2 regions of the Streptomyces sp. NPDC034086 genome follow, and region 2 is predicted to be linked to the other one. Evidence: riboswitches for the same ligand, from Rfam matches in the RefSeq annotation. Region 2 holds a riboswitch; the other holds the start of a gene.
What was found. A riboswitch is a leader RNA that binds a small molecule or an ion and turns the genes downstream of it on or off. The one in region 2 is predicted to bind S-adenosylmethionine.
Positions count from the first base shown of each region.

Region 1 (14,091 bases), on a different contig from region 2:
GGCTGGCGTCCGAGCGGTACGTCACCAGGTCCCCGGGCTGCGCCTGCGAGAGCGGGACCTGCCGCCCGGCGTACCGCTGGGCCTGTGAGGTGCGCGGCAGGGAGACCCCGGCCTGGCGGTAGGACCACACCATCAGACCGGAGCAGTCGAAGCCGGAGGGGCCGGTGGAGCCCCACACGTACGGCCGGCCGACGGCCGCCCGGGCGGCCATCACGGCGGTCATCGCGCGGCCGGAGACCCGGCCGCCGCCGAAGGGCGGTTCCGGCGGGCCGTCGACCCGGTCGCGGCCCCCGGAGCGGGAGGCCCGTTCGAAGTCGGCCCGCTCCTCGGAGGGCATGGCGTTCAGCAGCCGGCGCGCGGCGGCGAGCTTCGCCGTGACGGAGCGCTTCTGGGTGGCCACCTCGGTGCGCAGGGCTTCCAGTTCGGCGAGCTTGCGGCCGGCTTCCTGGCGCTGCTGGGCGATCCGCCGCTGCTCCTCGCGGAGTTCGCCGAGCTGCTCGGCCCGGCGGCCGCTGAGCCGGTCGAGGACGGCGGCCTTGTCGAGGTAGGCGCGGGGGTCGTCGGACAGCATGAGTTCGACGGTGGGGTCGAGGCCGCCGGAGCGGTACTGGGCGCCGGCGAAGGCGCCGAGGACCCCGCGCATGGTGTTGATGCGGTCCTGGCCGCGGGCGACGGCGTCCTGGGCCCGGCTGATCTCGGCGCGCAGCGCGTCGGCCTTCTCACCGGCCTCGTTGTACCGCTCGGTGGCCTGTTCGGCCTCTTCGAAGAGCCGGTCGACCTGGGCGCGGGTGCCGCCGGGAGGTTCCTGGGGGAGCCCCGGGGAGGCGAGCGCGGGTGCGCCCGTCATGGCCACGGCGGCGCTGGCCGCGGCGGCGGTGAAGGCGGTGACCTTGGTGTTCCGGTCGAGGCCGCTGAGCCCGGGCCGGCGATGGGACGCCACGTGGAACCGCTCCCTTCCGCTGCGCGGGCCCCGGGTCCGCCCCCCGTGGACGGACGTGTACCGGGTTCCGCGCTGGCAGACAGTAGCCGCGCGGCCACGCACCGGCCAACGGCCGCGGCCGGGGCCCCGGGGCGGTGTCCCGCCTCAGACGCAGGTCATGGGCGGGGAGCGGGGCGGGAGGGGGGCCGCGCAATTCGCCCGGATGGGCGGTGCGGCGGCGTCCGCCGGGCGGGATCAGACCCGGACGCCGAACTGGAACGGCATGTTGTCCATGGACTCGTACTTGACCCCGCCGCGCGGGTTGGAGGCGTGCAGGGTCATGTTGTTGCCGGCGTACAGGCCGACGTGGTGCAGGTCGTCGTAGAAGAAGACCAGGTCACCGGGCTGGAGCTGGCTGCGGCTGATGCGCGTGCCGTCGTTGGCCTGGGTGTAGGTGGTGCGGCTGATGCTGACGCCGGCCTGGGCGTAGGCCCACTGCGTCAACCCCGAGCAGTCGTAGGCGCTGGGGCCGGTGGCGCCCATGATGTACGCGCTGCCCACCTTGGTCTTCGCGGCGGCCAGGGCGGCTCCGGCGCGGCCCGAGGCGCTCGCGGCGGGGGCGGTCTTCTCGGCGGCGGCCCGTCCGGCCGTGCTCTGCCGCGCTTCCTCGTCCTTGAGCCGGGCGCGTTCCTGCGCGGTGAGCGTGTTGAGGAGGGCCTGGGCCTCGGCGAGTCTGTCCTGGGCGGCCTTCTTCTGCTCGGCGAGTGCCTTGCGGGTGGCGTCGAGGTCGGCGAGTTTGCCGGTGGCCTCCTGGCGCTGCTGCGCGAGGGCGCGCTGCTTGGCCTGGATCCTGGCTATCGCCTCGAGCTGCTTGCCGCTCAGCTGCTGGAGGGTGGCGGCCTTGTCGAGGTAGGTCTCCGGGTCACCGGAGAGCAGGAGCGCGACGGACGGGTCGACGACCCCGCCGCGGTACTGGGCGGCGGCCAGCGAACCGAGCGTGTTGCGCAGGTCGTTGAGTTCGCCCTGGTCACGGGCGACGGCGTCCTGGAGCTGCGCGATCTCCTTCTCCAGCTTCTGCTGGTGCTCGCGGGCCCCGTTGAACTTCTCGGTGGCCCGCTCGGCCTCCTCGTAGAGCGCGTCGACCTTCGACGCGACCTCGTCCTTGCCGGGCTTGTCGGGGGCGGCCACGGCGGACTGTGAGGAGAGGGCGACCGCCGCGGCGGCGGTGGCGGTGAGCACGGTCACGCGCGTGCGGGTGGGCTGCTTGGGTCGGCGGTGGGACGCCACGGGGGCGGGCTCCTTCTTCCTCGGGCCGCCGAAGACGGACGCGGGCGCACTCGGCAGCACCTCCGTCCTCACTCGAATGAGTGAGCTACCGCACGAAGGTTTGAGCAGACCCTAGTGACCGGCCCTGATCACTTCAAACCCCCTGCCGAAAAAACCCGTGGCCGTTCCGCTTCCTTTACCCGGGGCCCACACTGCGTGCCGAGGGGCTGACGGACCGTCTTCCGTTTCCGCCGCCGATCCCGGCATTGGCCCCAGCGGTCACGAAACGCGCGAAAGCCGCTTGAGCAGCAATGCGGACGTCACCGGCCGGGCGCCCGCCTTGGCCACCCCGTCGGCGACCTCGCGGTCGGTGGAGACCACCACCACCGGCCGGCCGGGCGGTTCGGCCCGCACCAGCTGGCGGATCAACTCGTCAGCGGTGACACCGGCCTTGGAGAACAGCACGCGCACCCCGCGCGGGGGTGCGAGCAGCACCGGGGCCGCGAGCTCCGCGCCGTCGAAGACACACGTCATCTCGGCGCCCGTCTGCGCGGCCAGCATGGACAGCCCGCCCAGCAGCCGCAGTCGCTGCTTCTCCAGCGGCATCGTCGGATAGCCGGTCTTCGTCACGTTGTAGCCGTCGACCACCAGATGCGCCTGAGGCAGCGCCAACAGCTGGTCCAGCAGGGCGGGATCGGTCTCCGACAGCGCGCGCGCCGCGATGTCCTTCGGGGTCATCCGGCCCGGCTCCACCGCGTCCACGGTGTCGGCCGGCCGTGTGGAGACGGGCGGCAGCGCCAGCTCCCGCCGCAGGCCCGCCGCCGCGTCCAGGACCGTGTCCAGGAGCAGCCGCAGCCGCATGTCCTCGATGCTGCGCCCCTCACGGGTGGCGCGGCGCGAGGTCTCCAGGGAGGACTCCACCTCGGCGAGGCGGGACTTGAGGCGCCGGGACTCGCTCTCGGCGGCGGCCACCTGCGCGGCGGCCTCACCGCGGATCGCGTCGATCTCGCCGTTCAGCTTGCGCAGGGCGGCCTCGCCCCGTTTGACGTCGCTCAAGGCGCTGCGCAGCTTGCGCTGAAGCGATTCCGCTTCCTTGCGGGCGGCCTCCAGCTCGGCCCGTACCTGCTCGCCCCCGGAGCGCTGGGCCTCCTTCAGGTGGGCCAGCTCCTCGCGCAGCCGCTCCAGCTCCCGCCGGGTCTCGTCGCCGACCCGCTCGGCGTCGGCGCGCTGCGCCTCCTCCCCCGCGGAGGCCACCAGCTTGACCCAGCCGGCCGGGCGCAGCACGTACGCCGCGGCCGCCACGTCCAGCGGGTCCGCGGCGGCGGGCGGGGCCCCGGACTCCAGGGCCGCGGTCAGCTCCGGCTGTGCCTCGCGCAGCTTCTCCGCGATCCGGCTGCGGAAGACCCCGTCGCTCTCCACGGCGGCGGCCATGGCGTTGCCCGCGAACTTGGCGCGCCGGGTCGGGGTGAACCGGGCGTACTGGCGCAGCTGCGCCGGAAGGTCCGCGACCGTCAGGGCGCCGAAGGCGTCCGAGACGATCGTGACGACCCGGCGCCGCACGCCTTCCGGCAGCGGGCGGTCGAGGACCTCCGCGGCGTCGCCGGCCGCGTCGGCCGGCGTCGCGCCGCTTGCTGGCTCCACAATCCGTCACCCCTACCGTGATCTACTGTGGGCCCGGCTCCCTCAGGAGTCGGTGCCCGGCCTGTCCACGAGTTCGATCTGGTCCACCGCGTTGCACCAGCGGCAGCGGACCGACTCGATGGTCTCACTGACCACCTCGCGCTCCTCGACCTTGGGCTCCCCGGCGAGATCGAGGTGGACGTACTCCACGACCTTCGACGATCGGGTGACATCGAACCGCGTGAGGTTGCCGCACAGGGTGCAGCGCCACCGGGTGGTGTCGGTCGGCAGGGGAACCGTCATCAGGCCGCTCTCTCCTTCGTAGCTCATTCAATTAAAGCCTCGCGCCGCGGTCGCCGGACCGCAGCACGTAACCCTACGGCCTGGCACCACCCTCAGGCGGGTCCGCCTGCGTCATGCTCTGTCGCATGATCGTAAAGTGGCGGACCCTGTGCGAGGCCGCCCGGGGCCCCGTGGTCACGTACGCGCTGATCGCCGCCTGCTGCGCGGTGTTCTTCCTCGGGCCGGCTTCCGGCCTGAACCCGGCCTACGGGACGGGCGACCTGCTGGTGGAGAGGGGGACGGCGTACTTCCGGCGCTGGGGCGTCGTCCCGGACGAGCTCTTCTCGGGAGCGGTGCGCCCGCTGCTGACCCCGCTGACGGCGCTCTTCGTCCACGGCAGCTGGCTGCACCTCCTCGGGAACATGCTGTTCCTCTCCGTCTTCGGCGCGATGGCGGAGGAACGGATGGGCCGGATCCCGTTCCTCGCCTTCTACGTCTGTACGGGGTACCTGGCGCTGGCGGCCTACGCGGCGGCCAACGCGTCCTCCGACCAGACCCTGGTGGGGGCGTCCGGGGCGATCTCGGCGGTGCTGGGGGCCTTCCTGCGGCTGTTCCCGCGGGCCCGGGTGACCAGCCTGTTCCCGTTCCTGCTCTTCCTGCCGCTGCGCTTCCCGGCGTGGATCGTGCTGCTGTTCTGGTTCGGCCTCCAGTGGCTGGCGGCGCAGCGCGCCGGGAGCGGGCCCGGAGTGGCCTATCTGGCCCACGTGGTGGGCTTCTCGGTCGGCTTCCTCTACGCGTGGGGGCGCTATCGCCGTGCGACTAGAGTGAGGAGACCAGTGACTGCCGTCGAGGGAGACAGCCAACCGTGATCACCGCGATCGTGCTCATCAAGACCAGCGTGGACCGCATCCCCGAGATCGCCGAGTCGATCGCGCAGCTGGACAGCGTCAGCGAGGTCTACTCCGTCACCGGCACGTACGACCTGATCGCCCTGGTCCGCGTGGCCCGTCACGAGAACCTCGCGGACGTCATCCCGGGCCGCATCAGCAAGATCCCGGGCGTCGAGGCCACCGACACCCACGTGGCGTTCCGTACCTACTCCCAGCACGACCTGGAAGCCGCCTTCGCCATCGGCCTGGACGCCTAGGCCGTCTCTTCCGGCCGGTGCGGGGAGGCCGCCGCGCGGGGCGGCGGCGGCCCGGGCGCGGGGTCCTACACCGCCGGGACGCAGCGGCCCTCCTCCGTGCGGTAGCGCCACTTCGCGCCGTCCTCGACGAGTTCCCGCACGGCCTTGAGGAAACGCTCCACGTGCTCGTCCGGGGTGCCGGCCCCGAAGCTGACGCGGATGGCGTTCAGCGACCGCTCCCCCGGCGCCGCCTCCGGCGAACCGCACTCCCCCTGGGCCTGCGGTTCGCCGCCCAGCAGGGTCCGTACCAGCGGGTGGGCGCAGAAGAGGCCGTCGCGGACACCGATCCCGTACTCGGCGGACAGCGCGGCGGCGAAGTGCGAGCTGTTCCAGCCGTCGACCACGAACGAGATGACGCCGACGCGCGGGGCGTCGTCCCCGAACAGGGACAGCACCCGCACCGCCGGGACCTGCGCGAGGCCCTCGCGGACCTTGGCGATGAGCTGGTCCTCCCGGGCGACGAGGTTCTCGAAGCCGGCCTCCCGCAGCGCGCGGCAGGCGGAGGCGATGGCGTAGACGCCGATGACGTTCGGGGAGCCGGCCTCGTGCCGCGCGGCGGTGGTGTGCCACTCGACGTCGACGCCGCCGTCCTCGCGGCGGGCCACCGTACGGGAGGCACCGCCGCCCGCGAGGTACGGCTCGGCCTCCTGGAGCCAGTCGGCGCGGCCCGCGAGCACGCCCGAGCCGAAGGGGGCGTACAGCTTGTGCCCGGAGAAGGCGACCCAGTCCACGTCCAGGTCCCGTACGGAGACGGGGTGGTGGGGGGCCAGCTGGGCGGCGTCGAGCACGATCCGCGCGCCGTGGGCGTGCGCGGCGGCGGCGAGTTCCCGTACGGGCCACAGCTCGCCGGTGACGTTGGAGGCGCCGGTGACGCAGACCAGGGCCGGGCCGTGAGGGTCGCGCTCGGCCAGGGCCCGCTCCAGGGTGGCGACGGCCTCGCCGGGGGTGCGCGGGGCGTCGAGGCAGGTGACCCGGGCGTCGCCCCAGGGCAGCAGCGAGGCGTGGTGCTCGGTCTCGAAGACGAAGACCCGGCAGCCGGCGGGCAGCGCGGCGGCGAGCAGGTTGAGGGAGTCGGTGGTGGACCGGGTGAAGACCACCTGGTCACCGGGACGGCAGTCGAGGAACTCGGCGACCGTCGCCCGGCTCTGCTCGAAGAGGTCGGTGGACAGCTGGGAGAGGTAGCCGGCGCCCCGGTGCACGCTGCCGTAGTACGGGGCGTACGCGGCGACGTCGTCCCAGACCCGCTGGAGCGCCGGGGCGCTGGCCGCGTAGTCGAGGGCGGCGTAGGTGACCTCGCCGCCGGTGACGAGGGGGACGGTGACGTCCCGGCCGAGCACCGGCAGCGGCCCCCCACAGGCGGGGCCGTCGGCGGTGGCGGCGGCGGGGGCGGTGGCGTTCAGGGATGCGGATGCGGATGCGGACATGGCGGTATCTCCCGGCAGGCAGGTCTGAATGGCTTCGGTGTGCCCGTACGCGGGTACGGCGCGGCGGCCGACCGGAGGGGTACGGGGAGCCCCGGACCTGACGGGGGTACACGGAAGGGACCCGGTCCGGGGGTTGAAGAAGGGGCGGAGTCGCCCTATCGCATTCGCTTGCTCACGGAAAACGCTCCTCGAGAGACCAGGACCCCTGGTGTCGAGGGATCCGCGCTTGCCGCGGACCTCGCTGCCCACGGCCTGGTCATCACCCGGGGCACCCCGCCACGGAAGGAGGGTTGCCGGACAGCAAGCCGGGGCCAAAACGCTGTCACTCGTGACCTTGGGAAGCATCCTGCCACACGGTCCCGCACGCGCAAGACCCCGGTCCGCATCGTGGACCGGGGTCGTCCGTCCTCACGCCTTCACGGCCGCGCTACGCGTTGCTGGCCGCCACCCACCGCTCCAGCGCGGCACGGGCGGCGCCGGAGTCGACGGCCTCCGCCGCCCGGGCGATCCCGCCCGCGATCTGCTCCTCCAGGGAGCCCGTGCCGGGGTCGAGGGCCACCAGGGCCGCCGCCGCGTTCAGCAGCACGGCGTCGCGGACCGGGCCCGTCTCCCCGGCCAGCACGCGGCGGGCGACGTCCGCGTTGTACGAGGCGTCCTCGCCCCGCAGCCGCGCCACGTCCACCAGCGGGATGCCGACGTCGCGCGGGTCGAAGGGCAGCTCGGTCACCGTGCCCTCGCGGACCCACCACACGCGGGAGGTGGCGGTGGTAGTCAGCTCGTCGAGGCCGTCGTCGCCGCGGAACACCAGGGCGGACGAGCCGCGCTCGGCGAGCACCCCGGCCACGATGGGGGCCACCCGCGCGTCGGCGACGCCGGTGGCCTGCGCGCGGACCTTGGCCGGGTTGGTGAGCGGGCCGAGGAAGTTGAAGGTGGTCCGGATGCCGAGGTCGCGGCGGGCGGCCGCCGCGTGGCGCAGCGCCGGATGGAACGTCACCGCGAAGCAGAACGTGATGCCGGCCCGTTCCGCGACCTCCGCCACCCGGGCGGGGGTCAGGTTCAGGTTGACGCCGAGCTTCTCCAGCACGTCGGAGGAACCGCTCGCCGAGGACGCGGCCCGGTTGCCGTGCTTGACCACCTTGGCGCCCGTACCGGCCACCACGATGGAGGACATCGTCGAGATGTTCACCGTCTTGGCCCCGTCGCCGCCGGTGCCGACGATGTCCACCGTCCGGCCGGGCACCTCGATCAGGTTGGCGTGGGCGTACATGGCCCGCACCATGCCGCCGATCTCCTCGACGGTCTCCCCCTTGGCCCGCAGCGCGACCGCGAAACCGGCGATCTGCGCGTCGGTGGCCTCGCCCCGCATGATCCGGTCCATCGCCCAGGCGGTGTCGTCCGAGCCGAGGTCACGGCCGCCCAGCAGGGCGTCGAGGACGCCCGGCCAGCCGCGGGCCGCCACGCTGTCGCCGCCTGCCGGGGTCACAACGTCCATGGTCCGCTCCTGCTGCTCGTGGGCCGCCCGCTGTCGGCGCGCCCACGTCGAATGGGAAGGATCTCAGCCTATCCAGCCCGGATGACAGCGAAGAGCCCCGTCCAGTCGCTGGACGGGGCTCTCGCTGTGGCGACACCGGGACCGGCGGAGCCGGTCCCCCGAGCGGGTCGTGCCGGAGATCAGTGGTGGCCGTGTCCGGCCTGGATCTCCTTGTACTCCTCCACCGTGGGCTTCGGAATCTGGTTGTTCTCCGCGTAGAAGCCCTTGCTGAGCTTCGCCCGCAGCTTCTCGCCGCGCGTCACCTTGCGCTCGACGCCGTTCTCGTCGACCGTCGGGCCGATCTCGATCGGCGCGTACTGCTCGTGCGCGGTGAGCGTGTGCAGCTTGTCCTGGGACAGCGGCTCGTGGACCTCGACGAACTCACCGTGCGGCAGACGCTTGATGATGCCGGTCTCGCGACCGTGCAGCACCTTGTCGTGGTCCCGGCGCTGGAGGCCGAGGCAGATCCGCTTGGTGACGATGAACGCCAGGACCGGGACGACGAAGAAGCCGATCCGGACGAACCACGTGATCGAGTTGATCGACAGGTGGAAGTACTGGGCGAACATGTCGTTGCCGCCGCCGATGAGGAGCACGATGTACTCCGCGATCCAGGCGACACCGAAGGCCGTACGGGTCGGGACGTTGCGCGGGCGGTCCAGGATGTGGTGCTCGCGCTTGTCGCCGGTGACCCAGGACTCGATGAACGGCCAGACGGCGATGGCGCCGAGGACCAGCGGGAAGAGGATCAGCGGGATGAACACGCCCAGGACGAGCGTGTGGCCCCACAGGTTGATCTCCCAGCCCGGCATGGCACGGATGAGGCCTTCCGGCATACCCATGTACCAGTCGGGCTGCGCACCGGTGGACACGTGGTCCGGGCGGTACGGGCCGAGCGCCCAGATCGGGTTGATCGAGGCGATCGCCGCGATGGCCGCGATGACACCGAAGACCAGGAAGAAGAAGCCTCCGGCCTTGGCCATGTAGACCGGCAGCAGCGGCATGCCGACGACGTTGTTGTTCGTCTTGCCGGGGCCGGCGAACTGGGTGTGCTTGTGGAAGAACACCAGGATCAGGTGCGCGACCAGCAGGCCCATCATGATGCCGGGCAGCAGCAGGATGTGCACCGAGTAGAAGCGCGCGACGAAGTCGCCGCCCGGGAACTCCCCGCCGAACAGGAACATCGACAGGTAGGTGCCGACGACCGGGACGGACAGGATGGCGCCCTGCATGAAGCGGACACCGGTACCCGAGAGCAGGTCGTCCGGCAGCGAGTAACCGGTGAAGCCGGTGAACATGCCGAGGACCAGCAGCAGGAAGCCGAAGATCCAGTTGACCTCACGCGGCTTGCGGAACGCGCCGGTGAAGAAGACGCGCATCATGTGCACGACCATGGCCGCGACGAAGATCAGCGCCGCCCAGTGGTGGATCTGGCGGATCAGCAGACCGCCGCGGACGTCGAAGCTGATGTCCAGGGTCGAGGCGAAGGCCTCGGACATCATGACGCCCTGCATCGGCACGTACGAGCCGTGGTACACGACCTCGTTCATGCTCGGGTGGAAGAACAGCGTCAGGTACACACCCGTGAGGATGATGATGATGAAGCTGTAGAGGCAGATCTCACCCAGCATGAAGGACCAGTGGTCCGGGAAGATCTTGCGCATGTTCGCCTTGGCGAGGCCGTAGATGCCCAGGCGGCCGTCCGCCCAGTCGGCTACGCGCTCGCCGCGCGACGCATTGCGTTCGTTGTTGGCAGAGGTGCTCATCCGCGCTCCCAGAATGCAGGACCGACGGGCTCTTCGAAGTCGCCGTGCGCCTCGAGGAAGCCTTCGCTATTCACACCGATCCGCAGCTGCGGGAGGGCGTGACCGGCCGGGCCGAAGATGACACGGGCGCCGTCGGAGAGGTCGAAGGTGGACTGGTGGCACGGGCACAGCACGTGGTGCGTCTGCTGCTCGTACAGGCTGATCGGGCAGCCGACGTGGGTGCAGATCTTGGAGAAGGCCACGATTCCGTCGTGGGACCACTCCAGCTCCTGCTTGTCCTTGATGTCCTCCGGCTTGATGCGGACGATCATCAGGGCGGCCTTGGCGATCTGGACCTGGAAGTCGTGCTGGTCCTCCTCCAGGCCTTCCGGCATGGCGAAGGTCAGCGAACCGACCAGGACGTCCTCGGGACGCAGCGGCTCCATCGTGTTCTGGTTGATGAGCAGCTTGCCCTTGGACCACAGGGTCTTGCGCAGCTTGTCCTCGGGCAGGGGGCCCAGGTCGCGCATGATCACGAGGGCGGAGAGCGGCAGCAGGGCCAGCGCGCCGAGCATCGTGTTGCGGATGAGCGGACGGCGGGCGATGCCGGACTCGTTCGCACCGGCGGCGAAGTCCTGCATGACCTTCGCCTTGACCTCCGGGGAGGCGGCGATCTCGTGGCGCTCGTCGGCGACCTCGACGTCGGACATCAGCGTGCGGGCCCAGTGGACCGCGCCGGCGCCGATGCAGAACAGGGCCGCGCCCAGCGTCAGGCCGAGCGCGAAGTTCAGCGCGCTGACCTTCCCGACGGGGAAGATGTAAACGATCTTCTCCACCGGGATGGCCACGTACGCGGCGATGAAGCCGATCGTGGCCAGCATCGACAGGGTGAACAGCATCGCGACCGTGCGCTCGGACCGCTTGGCGGCCCGCTCGTCGATGTCCTGGATGCGCGGCTTGTGGACCGGGAGGCCCGGGTCCGCGAACGGGTCGTCCGCGACCGCTACGGCACCGTGGTGCGCGTCGCCCTGCTCACTCGGCAGGTGCTTGTCTTCGGGAATGTCTTGGCTACTCATGACTTCTTGGCCTTAGCGGTGTGGGCCGCGACCCAGACGGCAACGGCGATCAGCGCACCCAGGCCGAAGATCCAGCCGAACAGACCCTCGGAGACGGGACCGAGGCCGCCGAGCTTGAGGCCACCGGGGCTGGTGGACTTCTCGCCGTTGACGTTCTCGAGGTACGCGATGATGTCCTTCTTCTGCTTCTCCGGCATGGTGCTGTCGGGGAAGGAGGGCATGTTCTGCGGGCCGGTCAGCATGGCCTCGTAGATGTGCTTCGGCGAGACGTCCTCAAGGTTGGGGGCGTACTTGCCGTTCGTCAGTGCGCCGCCCTCGCCGGTGAAGTTGTGGCACTGCGCGCAGTTGTTGCGGAACAGCTCACCACCAGCGGCGATGTCGGCCCCGGCCGGGTCGTACTGCTTCTCGGTCGGCGTGATCGGGCCGGCACCGAGGGACGCGACGTACGCCGCGAGCTGGTCGATCTGGGCCTGGGTGTAGATGTTCGGCTTCTTCGGCACCTGGGCGCCGGGCTGCTGGGCGGGCATGCGGCCCGTGCTCACCTGGAAGTCGACGGCCGCGGAGCCGACGCCGACCAGGCTGGGGCCGTCAGTGGAACCCTGACCGCCGGTTCCGTGGCAGCTTGCGCAACCCACGGCGTAGAGCTTCTTGCCCTCCTCGATGGCGAGGGACTGGGCGGTTTCATCGGCCTGCGCCTTGCCCGCGGGCGCGAAGGCGGCGTACAGCCCCCCAGTGACCGCCAGCGCGAAGAGTAGAACGACGACCGCCGCCAGCGGATGGCGTCGTCGTGCGGAGAGCTTTTTCACGGATTACCCCGGTGTCAGGATCTTCTGCGTCGGTGTTTCTGGATGGAGTGCCGGGCGAGCCGGCGACGTGTTCGCTACTTGATCAGGTAGATCGTCGCGAAGAGGCCGATCCAGACGACATCGACGAAGTGCCAGTAGTAGGACACGACGATGGCCGACGTGGCCTGTTCGTGGGTGAACCTCTTGGCCGCGTACGTCCGGCCGAGGACCAGCAGGAAGGCGATGAGACCGCCCGTCACGTGCAGACCGTGGAAGCCGGTGGTCAGGTAGAAGACCGTGCCGTACGGACCGGACGAGAGGGACATGCCCTCGTGCTTGACCAGCTCGGTGTACTCGAACACCTGGCCGCCAATGAAGATCGCACCCATGACGAACGTGATGATGAACCACGTCCGGAGCTTCTTCACGTCACCGCGCTCGGCGGCGAAGACGCCGAGCTGGCAGGTGAGCGAGGAGAGCACCAGGATCGTGGTGTTCGTTGCCGAGAAGGGCAGATTCAAGGCCTCGGCCTGCTCTGTCCAGTACTCGGCACCCGTCACGGATCGCAGGGTGAAGTACATCGCGAAGAGGGCCGCGAAGAACATCAGCTCGGAACTCAACCAGATGATGGTTCCGACGCTGACGAGGTTCGGCCGGTTGACCGTCGGGTGCGCGTGCCCGGTATCTACTGTCGTTGCTGTCGCCACGACCGACATTATGTCGGTCGCTTATCCCGCCCTCACCCCGGGGGGTGCCGTTCGGAGTGTCAGGGGGGTGTGCAAGGCCCGAACGGCCCATCAGAAGACCGGTCGCGAGCCCGGCCGAACCGATGTTGACAACCGGTCGGACGGAGTAGCATCCCGCGCATCATCAGCGTGATTCACGGCCAGGTGGAGGACGAAATGCGGGCGACTGCGCGGGTTCTGGTCTACAGCGACGACGCGGGCACCCGGGAGCAGGTGCGGCTGGCCGCCGGGCGCAGGCCCGCCCCGGACCTGCCGCCGGTGGAGTTCCTGGAGTGCGCCACGCTTCCAGCGGTCCTCAAGGAGCTGGACGCGGGCGGCATCGACCTGTGCGTGCTGGACGGCGAGGCGGTTCCGGCCGGGGGCATGGGGGTGTGCCGGCAGATCAAGGACGAGATCTTCCGGTGTCCCCCGGTGCTGCTGCTGATGGGGCGCCCCCAGGACGCCTGGCTGGCCACGTGGAGCCGGGCGGACGCGGCGGTCACCCTTCCGGTGGACCCGGTCGACTTCCCCGACACCCTCGCGGGTCTGCTGCGGCCCCGGCTGTCACTGGACGCCTGAGGCGCGAGGGGCACCCGGGGCGTACGCGGGCCCGCGGCCGGCCCGGTGGCCGCCCGCGGGCCCGTACGGCCTTCTGCGGGCCTCTCAGACGGTGGGGCGCAGCCGCGCCTGGTCGACGGGGCTGCGGCCTTCCTGGGTGCCCTTCAGGAGTGCGCTGCCCTCGCGCCACTCCTTCCACTCCATGTTCCAGTCGCCGAAGCCGTTGCCGAAGGTGTCCATGTCGTCGCCGATGCTGTTGATCACCTTGACGATGTCGCCCTCGGTGATGTTCTCGTAGAACCAGGCGGCGTTGCCGGTGCTCATGCCGGTGCAGCCGTGGCTGACGTTCTCGTAGCCGTGGGAGCCGATCGACCACGGCGCGGCGTGCACGTATTCACCGCTCCACGTCACCCGGGTGGCGTAGTAGACGGGCAAGTTGTAGTACTCGCTGCCGCCGATGCCGACGGTGTCGCCGCGCATCTGGACGAAGTACTGCTTGCCGAGCACCACCTTGACCCCGTTGCGGGTGGAGAAGCCGGGCTTGCCGGTGGTCACCGGGATGGTGTTGATCACTTCTCCGTTGCGCTCGAACGTGAGGTAGTGCGAGGCGGCGTCGGTGGTGACCTCGACCCGGTCGCCGATCTCCAGCTTCAGCGGCTTGGAGGCGGCTCCGTGGAGCTCGTCGGAGATCTTGATGCCCTCCAGGTTGCTCCGTACGGAGACGGTGCTGTGGGCGGGCCAGTAGTCCTTCGGGCGGTAGTGCAGGTTCTTGTCGTCCACCCAGTGCCAGGCGCCCTCGACCCCGGGCGGCGCGTCGACGACCAGCGCCCGTTCGACGACGGCGCGCGCGGCCTTGTCCTTGACGGGCTCGTTGAGTTCGGCCGTGAGGGGCTGGCCGACGCCGTACTTGCCCTCCTCCGGGCCGAATTCGACCTTGAGGACCTTCTGGGCCGGGGTGGTCTCGAAGGTCATCG
Region 1 is NZ_JBVISM010000013.1:168,571-182,661, reverse strand. Features, by position in the region: gene ACZ514_RS25910 (C40 family peptidase) at 1-940, opposite strand, end outside; gene ACZ514_RS25905 (C40 family peptidase) at 1,175-2,206, opposite strand; gene ACZ514_RS25900 (NYN domain-containing protein) at 2,465-3,829, opposite strand; gene ACZ514_RS25895 (hypothetical protein) at 3,869-4,108, opposite strand; gene ACZ514_RS25890 (rhomboid family intramembrane serine protease) at 4,222-4,956, shown strand; gene ACZ514_RS25885 (Lrp/AsnC family transcriptional regulator) at 4,953-5,234, shown strand; gene ACZ514_RS25880 (aminotransferase class V-fold PLP-dependent enzyme) at 5,300-6,697, opposite strand; SAM riboswitch class IV at 6,915-7,031, opposite strand; gene trpD (anthranilate phosphoribosyltransferase) at 7,125-8,189, opposite strand; gene qcrB (cytochrome bc1 complex cytochrome b subunit) at 8,369-9,994, opposite strand; gene qcrA (cytochrome bc1 complex Rieske iron-sulfur subunit) at 9,991-11,049, opposite strand; gene qcrC (cytochrome bc1 complex diheme cytochrome c subunit) at 11,046-11,855, opposite strand; gene ctaE (aa3-type cytochrome oxidase subunit III) at 11,930-12,550, opposite strand; gene ACZ514_RS25850 (DNA-binding transcriptional response regulator) at 12,737-13,138, shown strand; gene ACZ514_RS25845 (L,D-transpeptidase) at 13,223-14,091, opposite strand, start outside.
Region 1: linked by a shared signal. The riboswitch ahead of ACZ514_RS25880 (aminotransferase class V-fold PLP-dependent enzyme) and the one ahead of thrC (threonine synthase) in region 2 are both predicted to bind S-adenosylmethionine.

Region 2 (14,091 bases):
TGGCTCGAACAGGGCTGACCGGCGCTGCTCCGGCGCCTGCGGCTACAGGGCCGTGACCTTCACCGACCCCCGTACCTCCTCGTAGGTGCGGGGGTCGAAGTCTCCCGCCGTCGGGGCGTGGACGGTGGCGGCGGAGAGGGCCACCGCGCGGGTGAGGCGCTCGGGCCAGTCCAGGCCCCGGGTGAGGGCGGAGAGCAGGCCCGCCACCGCGGAGTCGCCCGCGCCGGTGGGGTTGCCGCGCAGCGGGCGGGGCGGGGCCGCCTCCCAGGTGCCCTCGGGGGTGGCGGCGAGCAGACCGGCGGGGCCCAGGGAGGTGACCACGGCGTGGGCGCCGCGGCGGCGGGCGTCGCGGGTGGCGGGCAGCGGGTCGCGGGAGCCGGTCAGCTCCGCCAGCTCGGCGGCGTTTGGCTTGATGACCTCCGGCCGGGCGGCGACCCCGCGGCGCAGGGCCTCGCCGCTGGTGTCGAGCAGCACGGGGACGCCGGCCGCGCGGGCCGCCCGTACCAGGACCGCGTACGCGCCGACCGGCACGCCCGGGGGCAGGCTGCCGCAGAGGGCCACCGCGCGCGCCCCGGTGAGGAGTCCGGCGTACCGGTCGAGGAAGGCGGCCCATTCGGCGGCGGAGATCTGCGGGCCGGGCTCGTTGAACTGGGTGGTGTCGCCCGTGCTCTCGTCGACGACGGCCAGGGTGCGCCGGGTGGTGCCGGCGCAGGGGACGAGGGCGTCGACCACCCCGGGCGTGCCCGCCAGGAGTTCGCGTACGACCTGTCCGGCCGGGCCGCCGGCGAAGCCCGTCGCCGTGACCTCGTCGCCGAGCGCGGCGAGCACCCGGGCCACGTTCAGGCCCTTGCCGCCGGGGCGTTCGGTGACGCCGGTGACCCGGTGGGAGGTGTGCGGCAGCAGTCGCGGCACCCGGTGGGTGACGTCGAGGGCGGTGTTGAGCGTCACGGTGAGGATCATGGCAAGTCCCGGTCTCGGTGTGTGCCGGGATCATGCCAAATCGAGGGCGGCCGGCCCAGTCCCGCGGGCCGGCCGCCTCCGTCGTGCCGTGCGGACGGCCGCTTCAGGACGCCGGGCTGACGATCCATTCGCCGCGCCGCATGACGCCCTTGACGTCGAACGCCGCGTCGAGGACCACCAGGTCGGCGTACTTCCCGGGTTCCAGCGAGCCGACCTCGTCGTAGAGGCCCAGCAGCTTGGCCGGGTTGGCGGAGATCGCCTGGACCACGGACTCGACGGGCAGCCGGTCCACCGTCACCGACCGCTTGAACGCGGTGTCCAGGGTCAGTGTGGAACCGGCGATGGAGCCGCCCTCCACGAGCCGGGCGACGCCTTCGCGGACCTCCACCTCCAGCGGGCCGAGGTGGTAGGTGCCGTCGCCGAAGCCGGCCGCGTCCATGGCGTCGGTGATCAGCGCGACGCGGTGCGCGCCCGCGTGGTGGAAGGCCAGCTCCAGCATCGCCGGGTGCAGGTGGGTGCCGTCGTTGATCAGCTCGACGGTGACCCGTTCGTCCTCCAGCAGCGCGGCGATCGGGCCGGGGGCGCGGTGTTCCAGGCCCGGCATGGCGTTGTAGAGGTGGGTGGCGACGGTCGCGCCGGCCTCGATGGCCCGGCGGGTCTCGTCGTACGTGGAGTCGGTGTGGCCGATGGCGGCGATGACCCCGTGCTCGGCCAGCAGCCGTACGGAGTCCAGGCCGCCGGGGAGTTCGGTGGCGAGGGTGACCATGCGGGCGGCGCCGTGCGCGGCGTCGACCAGCTTGCGGACCTCGGCCGGGTCGGGGTCGCGCAGCAGGTCCTCCTTGTGCGCGCCCTTGCGGCAGGGGTTGATGAAGGGGCCCTCGAAGTGGATGCCGGCGATCTCGCCCTGCTGGGTGAGTTCGGCGAGCAGTCCCGCGCGGCGGGCCAGTTCGTCCAGGCCGCCGGTGACGGTGGAGGCGACGAGGGTGGTGGTGCCGTGTTCGCGGTGGGTGCGTACGCCCTGGAGGACCTCCTCGGCGGTGCCGGAGGTGAAGGAGGCCCCGCCCCCGCCGTGGTTGTGCATGTCCACGAAGCCGGGGACGATCCAGTGCCCGGACAGGTCGGTGACGTCCGCGTCCTCGCGGGCGCTGCCCGCGATGCGGCCGCCCTCGACGATGACGCGGCCGCCCGCCACGATCCCGGTGGGCAGCACCACCCTCGCGCCGGAGAGAACGGTGCTGTGTGCGCTTCCGGACATCAGGCAGGTACCTCCGTGGCGAGTAGGTCCCAGGCGAGCAGCCCCGCGCCCAGGCATCCGGCGGTGTCCCCGAGGGCAGCCGGAACGATCTCGGGCAGCCGCTGGAACGTCACGCGTTCCTCGACGGCGGTCCTCAGTGGTGCGAACAACGTTTCCCCGGCCTCGGCGAGCCCGCCACCGATGATCAGCGTGTTCGGGTCCAGCAGGGTGATGGCGGTGACCAGACCGTCGGCGAGGGCGCCGATGGCGGTCAGCCAGACCTCCCGGGCGGCCGCGTCCCCGGACTCGACGGCCTTGGCGCAGTCGGCGGCGTCCGCCGCCGGGTCGCCGGAGGCGGCGGCCCAGGCGCGGCTGACGGCGGAGGCGGAGGCCAGGGTCTCCAGGCAGCCGTGCTGGCCGCAGCCGCAGGCGGGGCCGCCGGGGCGGACCACGATGTGCCCGATCTCACCCGCGTAGCCGTGGGCGCCGGCCTCGATCCGGCCCGCGATGCCGATGGCGCCGGCGATGCCGGTGCCGAGCGGGACGAAGAGGAAGCGGTCGGCGCCCAGTCCGGCGCCGATGCGGCCCTCGGCGAGCCCGCCCGTGCGGACGTCGTGGCCGAGGGCGACCGGGATCCCGCCGAGGCGGGCGCCCAGCAGCTCGCGCATCGGTACGTCGCGCCAGCCCAGGTTCGCCGCGTACACGGCGATGCCCCGTTCGGCGTCGACGATGCCGGGGACGGCGACGCCGGCGGCCGAGGCGGCCGTGCCGAAGCGGTCACGGCCCAGGCCGAGGAGCTCGCGGGCGAAGTCCAGGATCGTCTCGACGACGGCTTCGGGGCCCCGCTCGCGGCCGGTGGCGCGGCGTGCCTCGTGCAGCAGGGTGCCGTCCGCCCCGATGAGGGCGGCCTTGATCCCGGTGCCGCCCACATCGAGGGCGATGACGTGTTTCACGGGTTTCACAGGTGACAGTCTCGCGTGCTCGGCGGGGAAAGGTCTAGTCCATTGGAGGGGATTGTTGAGCGGCCATACAAATCCGGGCCGCCGCCCGGACACGGTCCGGACACAGTCCGCGGCGAGCCCCGTTCCGGATGTGGAGGAGCCGCCAAAGTGGTGTAGACCTTACGTCGGATCGTACGTACAACCTGGGGTGGATCAAGAACTGTGAAGGGCCGTTACCTGAGGCCGGCGGCGACCGGCGCCGCGCTGTGCCTGACCGTGGCGACGCTGGCGGGCTGCGGAACCGTCTCCGGCCTCACCGGGGACAACGAGGTGACCCTGCGGGTCGTGGCGGCCGACTACGGGGACAATCCGCAGAACTCCTCCGCCGGCTACTGGAAGGACATCGCCGAGGACTTCGAGAAGGACAACCCCGGCGTCCACGTCGAGGTCAGCGTCTACTCCTGGTCGGAGGTCGACGCCAAGGTCGCCGCCATGGTCAAGGCCGGCAAGGCCCCCGACATCGCGCAGATCGGCGCCTACGCCGACTACGCGGAGGCCGGCAAGCTCTACACCGCCGACGAGCTGCTCTCCGTGAACACCGAGGCCGACTTCCTCGCCCCGCTCGCCGACGCGGGCAAGGTCAAGCGGGTCCAGTACGGCATGCCCTTCGTGGCCAGCACCCGGCTGCTCTTCTACAACCAGAAGCTGCTCGGCGACGCCGGGGTCATCCCCAAGGACGCCAACGCCTCCTGGCAGCCCAAGAGCTGGGCGGATCTGGAGGCGGCCGCCAAGAAGCTCAAGGCCGCGAACGTCCCGACCCCCTTCGCGCTGCCGCTCGGCCGCGAGGAGGCCCAGGCCGAGACGATGATGTGGATGCTCGCCGGCGGCGGCGGCTACACCGACAACGAGGAGGCGTACGCGATCGACTCCCCGGAGAACGTCAAGTCGCTGGAGTTCCTCCGCGACAAGATGGTCGGCCAGCAGCTCACCGGCCCGGTGGAGCCCGGCAGGCTGGACCGCCAGGCCGCGTTCGACGCCTTCACGCGCGGCGAGGTGGGCATGCTCAACGGCCACCCGACGCTCCTGAAGCAGGCCGCCGGCAAGGGCCTGAGGTTCGGCATGGTCGCCATGCCGACCGCCGACGGCACCGACCACTCCACGATGGGCGTCGCCGACTGGGTGATGGCCTTCAAGAACGGCCACAAGAAGGAGTCCGGGAAGTTCCTGGACCACCTGTTCTCCGCGAAGAACGTGACCGCCTTCACCAACCGGTACGACCTGCTGCCGGTCACCACCAGCGGCTACCGGGCCATGGCCGCCGGCACCGGCGGCACGGCCACCCAGCTGAGGACCTTCCTGAACGCCCTGCCCAGCGCCCGGCTCTACCCCGTCGGCAAGAAGTCCTGGGCCGGCGTCAGCGAGGACGTCAAGCAGAACATCGGCAAGGCCGTGCAGCCGGGCGGACAGCCCGCGAAGGTCCTGGAGGAGATCGCCACCAAGGCGCGCAAGGCGGACGGCGAACGCTGACCCCCGGCCCGCCGCACACCGCTCCGGCCCGCTCCGGGCCGGAGCGGGCCGGAGCGGTGTCGGTGGGCGGCGTTAATCTGGCCGTATGACGGACGGCGGCCAGGCGGGTGAGACGGCGGGGAACGGCGCGGCGGAGACGGCACACGGCCGGCTGACCGCCGCCGAGGCCGCCGTGCTCGCCTACGAGGGCCGCAGCTGGCCCGGTCCCGGAGCCAAGGAGCGGGCCGTGCGCGAGGGCCTCGGGCTCACCCCGGTCCGCTACTACCAGCTGCTCAACGCCCTCATGGACGACCCGCGCGCCCTCGCCCACGCCCCCGGCACCGTCCATCGCCTGCGCCGCATCCGCGAGGCCCAGCGGGCCCGGCGGTAGGGCGGGCCGGCCCCGGCTCGGGGGAAGGCTGGGCGACGCCGCGGCCGCCCCGGTAGGGTCATCCGTATGGGGAGCCAGCCGCACGACCTGCCACCGATGCCCGTGCCCGCCACCGCAGCCGGACGCGAGGGACTCGAAGCCCTCCTCCGCGCACCCCGCAGAGCCGTGATCGCCCTCGATTTCGACGGCACCCTCGCCGAGATCGTCCCCGACCCCGACCAGGCCCGCGCCCACCCCTCCGCCGTACCGGCGCTGGCCGCGCTGGCACCGCGGGTGGAGGCCGTGGCGGTCATCACCGGCCGGCCCGCCGGTGTCGCCGTCCGCCACGGCGGCTTCGCCGGGGTCCCGGGACTGGAGCACCTGGTGGTCCTGGGCCACTACGGCGCCGAACGCTGGGACGCGGTCACCGGCAACGTCCACGCCCCCGCCGAACACCCCGGAGTCGCCGCCGTACGGGCGGAGCTGCCGGGGTTCCTCGACGCGATCGGTGCGTGGCGCGGGACCTGGATCGAGGAGAAGGGCCGGGCGCTGGCCGTCCACACCCGCCGCGCCGAGGACCCGGCCGCCGCCTTCGAGGCCCTGCGCGAACCCCTCGCGGAACTCGCCGCTCGGCACGGGCTGATGGTCGAGCCGGGGCGCGCCGTGCTGGAGCTGCGTCCGCCGGGCACGGACAAGGGCGTCGCCCTGACCGAGTTCCTGGAGGAGCGGGACGCCGGCGCCGTGCTGTACGCGGGCGACGACCTGGGCGACCTCGCGGCGTACTCGGCGGTCGAGAAGCGGCGCGCCGAGGGCCTGCCGGGGCTGCTGGTGTGCAGCGGCTCGGCGGAGGTCCCCGAACTCGCGGCCCGCGCCGACCTGGTCCTGCCGGGCCCGGCGGCGGTGACGGCCTTCCTGGCGCGGCTGGCGGCCGCCCTCACTCCCTGACGGGCGGGGGCGCGGACCGCGCCCCCACCCGCCTCACCCGCGCAGCGCGTCCAGCTGGGCCGTGAACCAGGCCGTCGGGGGGAGGGCCGTCGCGGCCGCCGCCAGGCGCTTGGTGCGTTCCGCGCGCTCCGCCGGCGGCATGGTCAGGGCCGCGTGGAGGGCCTCGGCCGTCGCCGAGACGTCGTACGGGTTGACCGTCAGCGCGTCCCCGCGGAGCTCCCCGTACGCGCCCGCCCCGGTGGACAGCACCAGCGCGCAGCCCGCCTCCGACACCACCGGGATCTCCTTGGCGACCAGGTTCATCCCGTCCCGCACCGGGTTGATCAGCGCCACGTCCGCCAGGCGGTACGCGGCCAGGGAGCGGGCGAAGTCGTCCTCCACCGAGAGGAGGACCGGCTGCCAGTCCTCCGTGCCGAACTCCTCGTTGATCTCCGCCGCCAGCTCGCGCACCGACGCCGTGTACGCCCGGTACACCTCCAGGTCCTGCCGCGAGGGGTACGCGGACGCCAGGTGCACCACGCGGCCCCGCCACTCGGGGTGGACGGTCAGCAGCTCCCGGTAGGCCAGCAGGCCGCGCAGGACGTTCTTCGACAGTTCCGTGCGGTCGACCCGGACGATGGTCCTGCGGTCGCCGACCTCCGCCCTCAGCGCGGCCAGCTTGTCGTCGACCTCCGGCCGGTGCGCGAGCGCGCGCAGGTCCTCCTCGTCCACGCCGAGGGCGAAGACCGCGACGTCCGTCCGCTTGTGCCGCACCGGGCCCGTGGGGCTCTTGTCGACGTAGCGGGACTTCGACGGCTCCACCCCGGCGGGGAACCTGGGCTCGGCGATGCCCCGCTCGTCGTCCAGCTGCGCGCCGGCCATGAAGCTGTGCGCCCACGCCCAGGTGTGGAAGCCGACCACGTCCGCCCCGAGCATCCCCCACACCAGCCGGCTGCGGATGTCGTCCGGGAGCATCTCCAGGAACTCCCGCGAGGCCCACGGCGTGTGCGTGAAGTGCGCGATCCGCAGGTCCGGGCGCAGTTCGCGCAGGGCCCCGGGGACCAGGGCGAGGTGGTAGTCCTGCACCAGGACCGAGGCGCCCTCCGCCGCCTCCTCCGCCAGGGCCTCGGCGAAGGCCTGGTTGTACGCGGTGTACGAGTCCCAGCGGCGGCGGAACGCGGCGTCGAAGACCGGCTCGCGCGGGACGTCGTACAGGTGGTGGTGGGTGAACCAGAGCACGGAGTTCGCGATGCCGTTGTAGGCGTCGTCGTACACCTCGGGATCGATGTCCAGCATCCGGACGCCGGGCTCGGAGACGCCCCGGCGGACCGCCTCCCGGTCCGCGTCGGACAGGGCCGCGCAGATCCACAGGGCGTCCGGCTGCGCGGCGAGCGCCGCGGACAGGCCGGAGACGAGGCCGCCGCCGCCGCGCCGGGAGCTGAGGGTGCCGTCGGCGTCGAGGGCGTACGAGAGCGGGCCGCGGTTGGCGGCGACGAGAACCTGAGAAGCCATACGGGAAGCCATGCGGCGAACCTAGCCCGGCCGGTCCTCGCTCAAACGTCCGGTAATTGTCCGGTTCGTCACGTCCTGGCCGGCCGGGGGCTCACGCCACCCGCCGGACCGCGTACTCCTCGACCTCCAGCATCGGCGGCCGTTCCTCCGTGTCCACCGCGTAGGTGCGCGGAACGAACCCGTCCGGCCCCCGCTCGAACTGCGTCAGCCTCGGCCGCACCCGGGGGTGCCCCCAGCGGTGGCCGGGGGAGTGCCCGGCCGCGAGCCGCAGCTGCGCGGTGCGGTAGATCGCCGCGGCCATCCGGCCCAGCGCCTGCCCGTCCTGGTGCCGGTGCAGCCGGACCCCGACGTCCACCTGGGCCAGCGCGTCCAGCCCGACCGTGTGCAGCGCGTCCACCAGCAGGCCCAGCTCCACCCCGTACCCGACGGGGAAGGGCAGCCGTTCCAGCAGGGAGCGGCGTACGGCGTACTCGCCGCCCAGCGGCTGGACGAAGCCGGCCAGCTGGGGCCAGTGGAGGTTGAGCAGGGGACGCGCCACCAGCTCCGTGACGCGCCCGCCCTGGCCCGGGGCGTCGCCCAGCGGGCGGTCGTACATCGCCTTGACGAACTGCACCGGCGGGTCGGTCAGCAGCGGTCCGACGATCCCGGAGACGAAGGCCGAGTCGAAGTCCCGCAGGTCGGCGTCCACGAAGCAGACGATGTCCCCGGTGGTGGCCAGCAGCGAGCGCCACAGCACCTCGCCCTTGCCGGGCACGGCCGGGATCCGCGGCAGCACCGAGTCCCGGTGCACCACCCGGGCGCCGGCCCTCGCCGCGACCTCGGCCGTCCGGTCCGTGGAGCCGGAGTCGACCACCACCAGCTCGTCCACCAGGGGGACCGGGAGGCCCTCGATCAGATCGCGCCGGATCACCTCCACGATCTGCCCGACCGTGGCCTCCTCGTCGAGCGCGGGCAGCACCACGCTCACCGTCGTGCCGGACGCCCGTTTCCGGTCGAGCAGCCGGTCGAGCGGTCGGTCCGCGGCGGACCAGGAGCGGGCTGCCAGCCAGCGCTCCACGTCATCCAGCACTCTCAGCACTCCCTGGGCTTTCTCTGCGGCACGCGCCCGGCACCCGGCACGCACTCGGCACCCGGCACTCGATGCCCGGCGCCCGGTACGCGGCGGCGCTCGGCGGTTTTCGGCCGAATTGTGATCCATCTCGCGGTTCGGACGGCTGTCTCAACCGCCCGCCCCTTCGGTTACAGTCTTGAACAACGCGAAGGACCGCCGCATGCCGGGGGTCACGCGTACAAACGCACCGGCGCGCCAGAGAGCGCGTGTGCCGGTGCCATACCGCTCATCCAGAGGGGCAGAGGGACACGGCCCGTTGAAGCCCCGGCAACCCTCCAGTCGGTTCTCGCCACGCGAGGCCCCGGCTAGGGAAGGTGCCAATTCCGTCTCATGGCGAAGTGCGCCATGGGGAAGATGAGGAGAAAGGGCCTCGCCATCATGGCTGCACAGACTGTCGCCACCTCTGCCACCACCGGGTCCGTCGACCTGGGACCCGCCACCGGCCTCTCCTGTCGTGAGTGCGGCACCCGCTTCGAGCTCGGCCCGGTCTTCGCCTGCGTCGAGTGCTTCGGCCCCCTGGAAGTCGCCTACGAGCTGCCGCTCGGCGACCCGGAGGCCCTGCGCGCCGCGATCGAGGCCGGCCCCCCCAACATCTGGCGCTACGCGCCCCTGCTGCCCGTCCCGGCGGACGTGGCCTCCAAGCCGAGCCTGAACCCGGGCTTCACCAAGCTCGTGGACGCCGAGAACCTGGCCAAGGAGCTGGGCGTCACCGGCAAGCTCTACGTCAAGGACGACTCCGGCAACCCGACGCACTCCTTCAAGGACCGCGTCGTGGCCATCGCCGTCGAGGCCGCCCGCGCCTTCGGCTTCACCACCCTCTCCTGCTCCTCCACCGGCAACCTGGCCGGCGCCGTCGGCGCCGCGGCCGCCCGCGCCGGCTTCCGCTCCTGCGTGTTCATCCCGCACGACCTGGAGCAGGGCAAGGTCGTCATGGCCGGTGTCTACGGCGGTGACCTGGTCGGCATCGAGGGCAACTACGACGACGTCAACCGCTTCTGCTCCGAACTCATCGGCGACCCGCTGGGCGAGGGCTGGGGCTTCGTCAACGTCAACCTGCGCCCCTACTACGGCGAGGGCTCCAAGACCCTGGCGTACGAGATCTGCGAGCAGCTCGGCTGGCGGCTGCCCGACCAGCTCGTCATCCCGATCGCGTCCGGCTCCCAGCTGACGAAGATCGACAAGGGTCTCCAGGAGCTGATCAAGCTCGGCCTCGTCGAGGACAAGCCGTACAAGATCTTCGGCGCCCAGGCCGAGGGCTGCTCCCCGGTGTCGACCGCCTTCAAGGCCGGTCACGACGTGGTCCGCCCCCAGAAGCCGAACACCATCGCCAAGTCCCTGGCCATCGGCAACCCGGCGGACGGCCCGTACGTGCTGGACATCGCGCGGCGCACCGGCGGCTACGTCGAGGACGTGAACGACGAGCAGGTCGTCGAGGCCATCAAGATCCTGGCCCAGACCGAGGGCATCTTCGCCGAGACCGCGGGCGGCGTGACCGTCGGCGTGACGAAGAAGCTGATCGAGAACGGGCAGCTCGACCCGGCGCTGACCACCGTGGTCCTGAACACCGGTGACGGCCTCAAGACCCTGGAGGCGGTGGCCGCGGACAGCGGCCAGACCGCCACCATCCGCCCCAGCCTGGACGCGTTCCGCGCCGCCGGCCTGGCCTGACCATCTCCCCCTGCTCTACCGGAAAGGCAGTAGCGCCATGAGCGTCAACGTCCGCATCCCCACCATCCTGCGCACCTACACCGGCGGCAAGGCCGAGGTCCCGGCCGAGGGCGCGACCCTCGCCGAGGTCATCGAGTCCCTGGAGAAGGACCACCCGGGCATCGCCGCGCGCGTCCTGGACGACCAGGGCAAGCTGCGCCGCTTCGTGAACGTCTACGTCAACGACGACGACGTGCGCTTCGAGGGCGGCCTGCAGGCGGCGACGCCGGACGGCGCCGGAGTCTCGATCATTCCCGCCGTGGCCGGCGGCTGCTGATCTTCCGCATCAGAATTGCCCCCTCCGTCATAAACGGAGGGGGCAATTCTGCTTGATTGGGCGCGGTAGAGTTGGGGCAGTCCCCTCCGCTGTTCTTGCCCGCCGCATATGAGCGGGCCGACGGATGGTTGACATTGAGTCAACATACGCGCGCCTTTTGGGCCTTTGGTGCCGCTTGTCTGGCCCGAGTTGCCCTGGAATATTCCAAATTTTCACTCTATTTCAAGGTTTCCGCGTGTCCAGATTTCTCGTCGGATTGACCTGTTGCTGACAGCACCGGTGCAGATACATTCAGCCGCGGTCGAGGCGTTCCGGCGCAAGTTCTGACCCGGGACCGCGAAGTGCGGTCCCGCGCAAGGGCCAGTAATAGGGGAGTTAGGCATGGCTCAGGGCACCGTCAAGTGGTTCAACGCGGAGAAGGGCTACGGCTTCATCGCGGTCGACGGTGGTGCGGATGTGTTCGTCCACTACAGCGCCATCCAGATGGACGGGTACCGCACCCTCGAAGAGGGTCAGCGGGTCGAGTTCGAGATCTCGCAGGGCCAGAAGGGTCCGCAGGCGGACATGGTCAAGCTCGCGGCCGGCTGAGCCGGAGCGAACGCGATCGGCCACCGACGCACGCACGCACGCACGAGGGGCCCACATCCTGGACAGGGTGTGGGCCCCTCCTGCGTCCCGGCCCGGTCCCGCCCGCGTGTTGCCCGAAGCCGCTTGCACTCGCGGGGGTCGAGTGCTAATCATTGGCGTTAGCACTCTCCGGGTGAGAGTGCTACTAAGACGAGGACCGGGTCGGTGAGGCCCGCAGGGTCCGGCGGGAAGGAACCGCCGGGTCCGCAGGCCGTCCGTCGCGGGCGCGGGCGCGGTCCGGAGCAATCCACCCCTGTCCGGGAGGACCACTTCACCATGGCCAAGATCATCGCGTTCAACGAGGAGGCCCGGCGCGGTCTCGAGCGTGGCATGAACCAGCTCGCCGACGCCGTCAAGGTCACCCTTGGCCCCAAGGGTCGCAACGTCGTCCTTGAGAAGAAGTGGGGCGCCCCCACGATCACCAACGACGGCGTCTCCATCGCCAAGGAGATCGAGCTCGAGGACCCGTACGAGAAGATCGGCGCAGAGCTGGTCAAGGAAGTCGCCAAGAAGACGGACGACGTCGCCGGTGACGGTACGACCACCGCGACCGTCCTCGCCCAGGCGCTCGTCCGCGAGGGTCTGCGCAACGTGGCCGCCGGTGCCAACCCGATGGCCCTCAAGCGCGGTATCGAGAAGGCCGTCGAGGCCGTGTCGGCTGCCCTGCTGGCCCAGGCCAAGGATGTCGAGACCAAGGAGCAGATCGCTTCCACGGCCTCCATCTCCGCCGCCGACACCCAGATCGGCGAGCTCATCGCCGAGGCCATGGACAAGGTCGGCAAGGAAGGCGTCATCACCGTCGAGGAGTCCCAGACCTTCGGTCTGGAGCTGGAGCTCACCGAGGGCATGCGCTTCGACAAGGGCTACATCTCGGCGTACTTCGCCACCGACATGGAGCGTATGGAGGCGTCCCTGGACGACCCGTACATCCTGATCGTCAACTCCAAGATCGGCTCGGTCAAGGACCTGCTGCCGCTCCTGGAGAAGGTCATGCAGTCCGGCAAGCCGCTGCTGATCATCGCCGAGGACGTCGAGGGCGAGGCCCTGTCGACCCTGGTCGTCAACAAGATCCGCGGCACCTTCAAGTCCGTCGCCGTCAAGGCCCCGGGCTTCGGCGACCGCCGCAAGGCCATGCTCGGCGACATCGCCATCCTCACGGGCGGCACGGTCATCTCCGAGGAGGTCGGCCTCAAGCTGGAGAACGCCGGTCTCGACCTGCTCGGCCGCGCCCGCAAGGTCGTCATCACCAAGGACGAGACCACCATCGTCGACGGTGCCGGTGACAGCGACCAGGTCCAGGGCCGCGTCAACCAGATCCGCGCCGAGATCGAGAACTCCGACTCGGACTACGACCGCGAGAAGCTCCAGGAGCGCCTCGCGAAGCTGGCCGGCGGCGTGGCCGTCATCAAGGCCGGTGCCGCGACCGAGGTCGAGCTCAAGGAGCGCAAGCACCGCATCGAGGACGCCGTCCGCAACGCGAAGGCGGCCGTCGAGGAGGGCATCGTCGCCGGCGGTGGCGTGGCCCTGCTCCAGGCCTCCTCGGTCTTCGAGAAGCTCGAGCTCACCGGTGACGAGGCGACCGGCGCCAACGCCGTGAAGCTCGCGCTGGAGGCCCCGCTGAAGCAGATCGCCGTCAACGGTGGTCTCGAGGGCGGCGTCGTCGTCGAGAAGGTGCGCAACCTGACCGTCGGCCACGGTCTGAACGCCGCGACCGGCGAGTACGTCGACATGATCGCCGAGGGCATCATCGACCCGGCGAAGGTCACCCGCTCCGCCCTGCAGAACGCCGCGTCCATCGCCGCGCTCTTCCTGACCACCGAGGCCGTCATCGCCGACAAGCCGGAGAAGGCCGCCGCCGCTCCGGGCGGCATGCCGGGCGGTGACATGGACTTCTGATCGGCCCCCGGCTCCGGCCTCCGGTTGATCGGCTGTTCTCGTACCGAGGGCGGCGCCCCCTCCTCACGGAGGGGGCGCCGCCCTCGGGCGTTTTCCGGCCCGGCCGAGAAGCCGGTGGTGTCCCGCTCGAAGCAGAACGGCTCCGGGACGGGCAGCGGCTCACCGAAGGACACCGTCCTGCGGGACCGGTATCCGTGCGGGGAGGGCCCCAGAAGCAGGTGATCTCCCTCATCGAAGGCGGACTCGTCCGTGACGAACAGGTCAGGTCCGTAGGCGATCGGGGGGTTTGGTTGACTGGAGGCATGAGTGCTCTCTTCGTGAAGATCTGCGGGCTGAAGACCGCCCATGACGTCGACGTGGCCGTGGCGGCCGGGGCCGACGCCGTCGGGTTCGTCTTCGCGCCCGGCAGCCCCCGGACCATCGGCGCCGCCGAGGCCCGGGAGCTCGCCGCGCGGGTGCCGGGCGGGGTGCTGACCGTCGGGGTGTTCCGGGGCCAGTCCGTCGAGGAGGTGCGCCGGCTGACGGAGGAGAGCGGCGTGCGCGGCGTGCAGCTCCACGGGGACGAGCCCGCCGCGTACTACGAGGAGCTGCGCGCTCCGGGGCGTACGCTGCTGCGCGCCACCGCCGAGCACGTCGAGCGCTGCGGAGGCCACGGCGAGGACCTGCTGCTCATCGACGCCCCCGACCCGGGCTCCGGCAAGCCCTGGAACTGGGGCTCGGAGGAGTTCACGGCGCCCGAGGGGCGATGGCTGCTGGCCGGCGGGCTGACCCCGGACAACGTCCGCGAGGCGGTGGCGGCGACCGGCGCCTGGGGCGTGGACGTCTCCAGCGGGGTCGAGCGCGAGCGCGGGGTGAAGTCCCCGGAGCTGATCCGCGCCTTCGTCGAGGCGGCGCGGGGCCCCGCGTCCCGGCGTGCCGCAGGCAGCGCGCGGAGCTGACCGGGAACAGGAACCCGTGCCCGGGGTGACGGCTCCCCGCCCGGTGGACCGCCGGTCAGGGGAAGGCGGGTCCGAGGCGGACGGGGCT
Region 2 is NZ_JBVISM010000015.1:101,987-116,077, forward strand. Features, by position in the region: gene ACZ514_RS27070 (CBM35 domain-containing protein) at 1-18, shown strand, start outside; gene ACZ514_RS27075 (1-phosphofructokinase family hexose kinase) at 43-960, opposite strand; gene nagA (N-acetylglucosamine-6-phosphate deacetylase) at 1,064-2,215, opposite strand; gene ACZ514_RS27085 (ROK family protein) at 2,215-3,147, opposite strand; gene ACZ514_RS27090 (extracellular solute-binding protein) at 3,358-4,662, shown strand; gene ACZ514_RS27095 (DUF3263 domain-containing protein) at 4,748-5,032, shown strand; gene otsB (trehalose-phosphatase) at 5,099-5,956, shown strand; gene ACZ514_RS27105 (alpha,alpha-trehalose-phosphate synthase (UDP-forming)) at 5,990-7,447, opposite strand; gene ACZ514_RS27110 (glucosyl-3-phosphoglycerate synthase) at 7,539-8,516, opposite strand; SAM riboswitch class I at 8,782-8,919, shown strand; gene thrC (threonine synthase) at 8,937-10,226, shown strand; gene ACZ514_RS27120 (MoaD/ThiS family protein) at 10,264-10,542, shown strand; gene ACZ514_RS27125 (cold-shock protein) at 10,924-11,130, shown strand; gene groL (chaperonin GroEL) at 11,446-13,065, shown strand; gene ACZ514_RS27135 (phosphoribosylanthranilate isomerase) at 13,368-14,003, shown strand.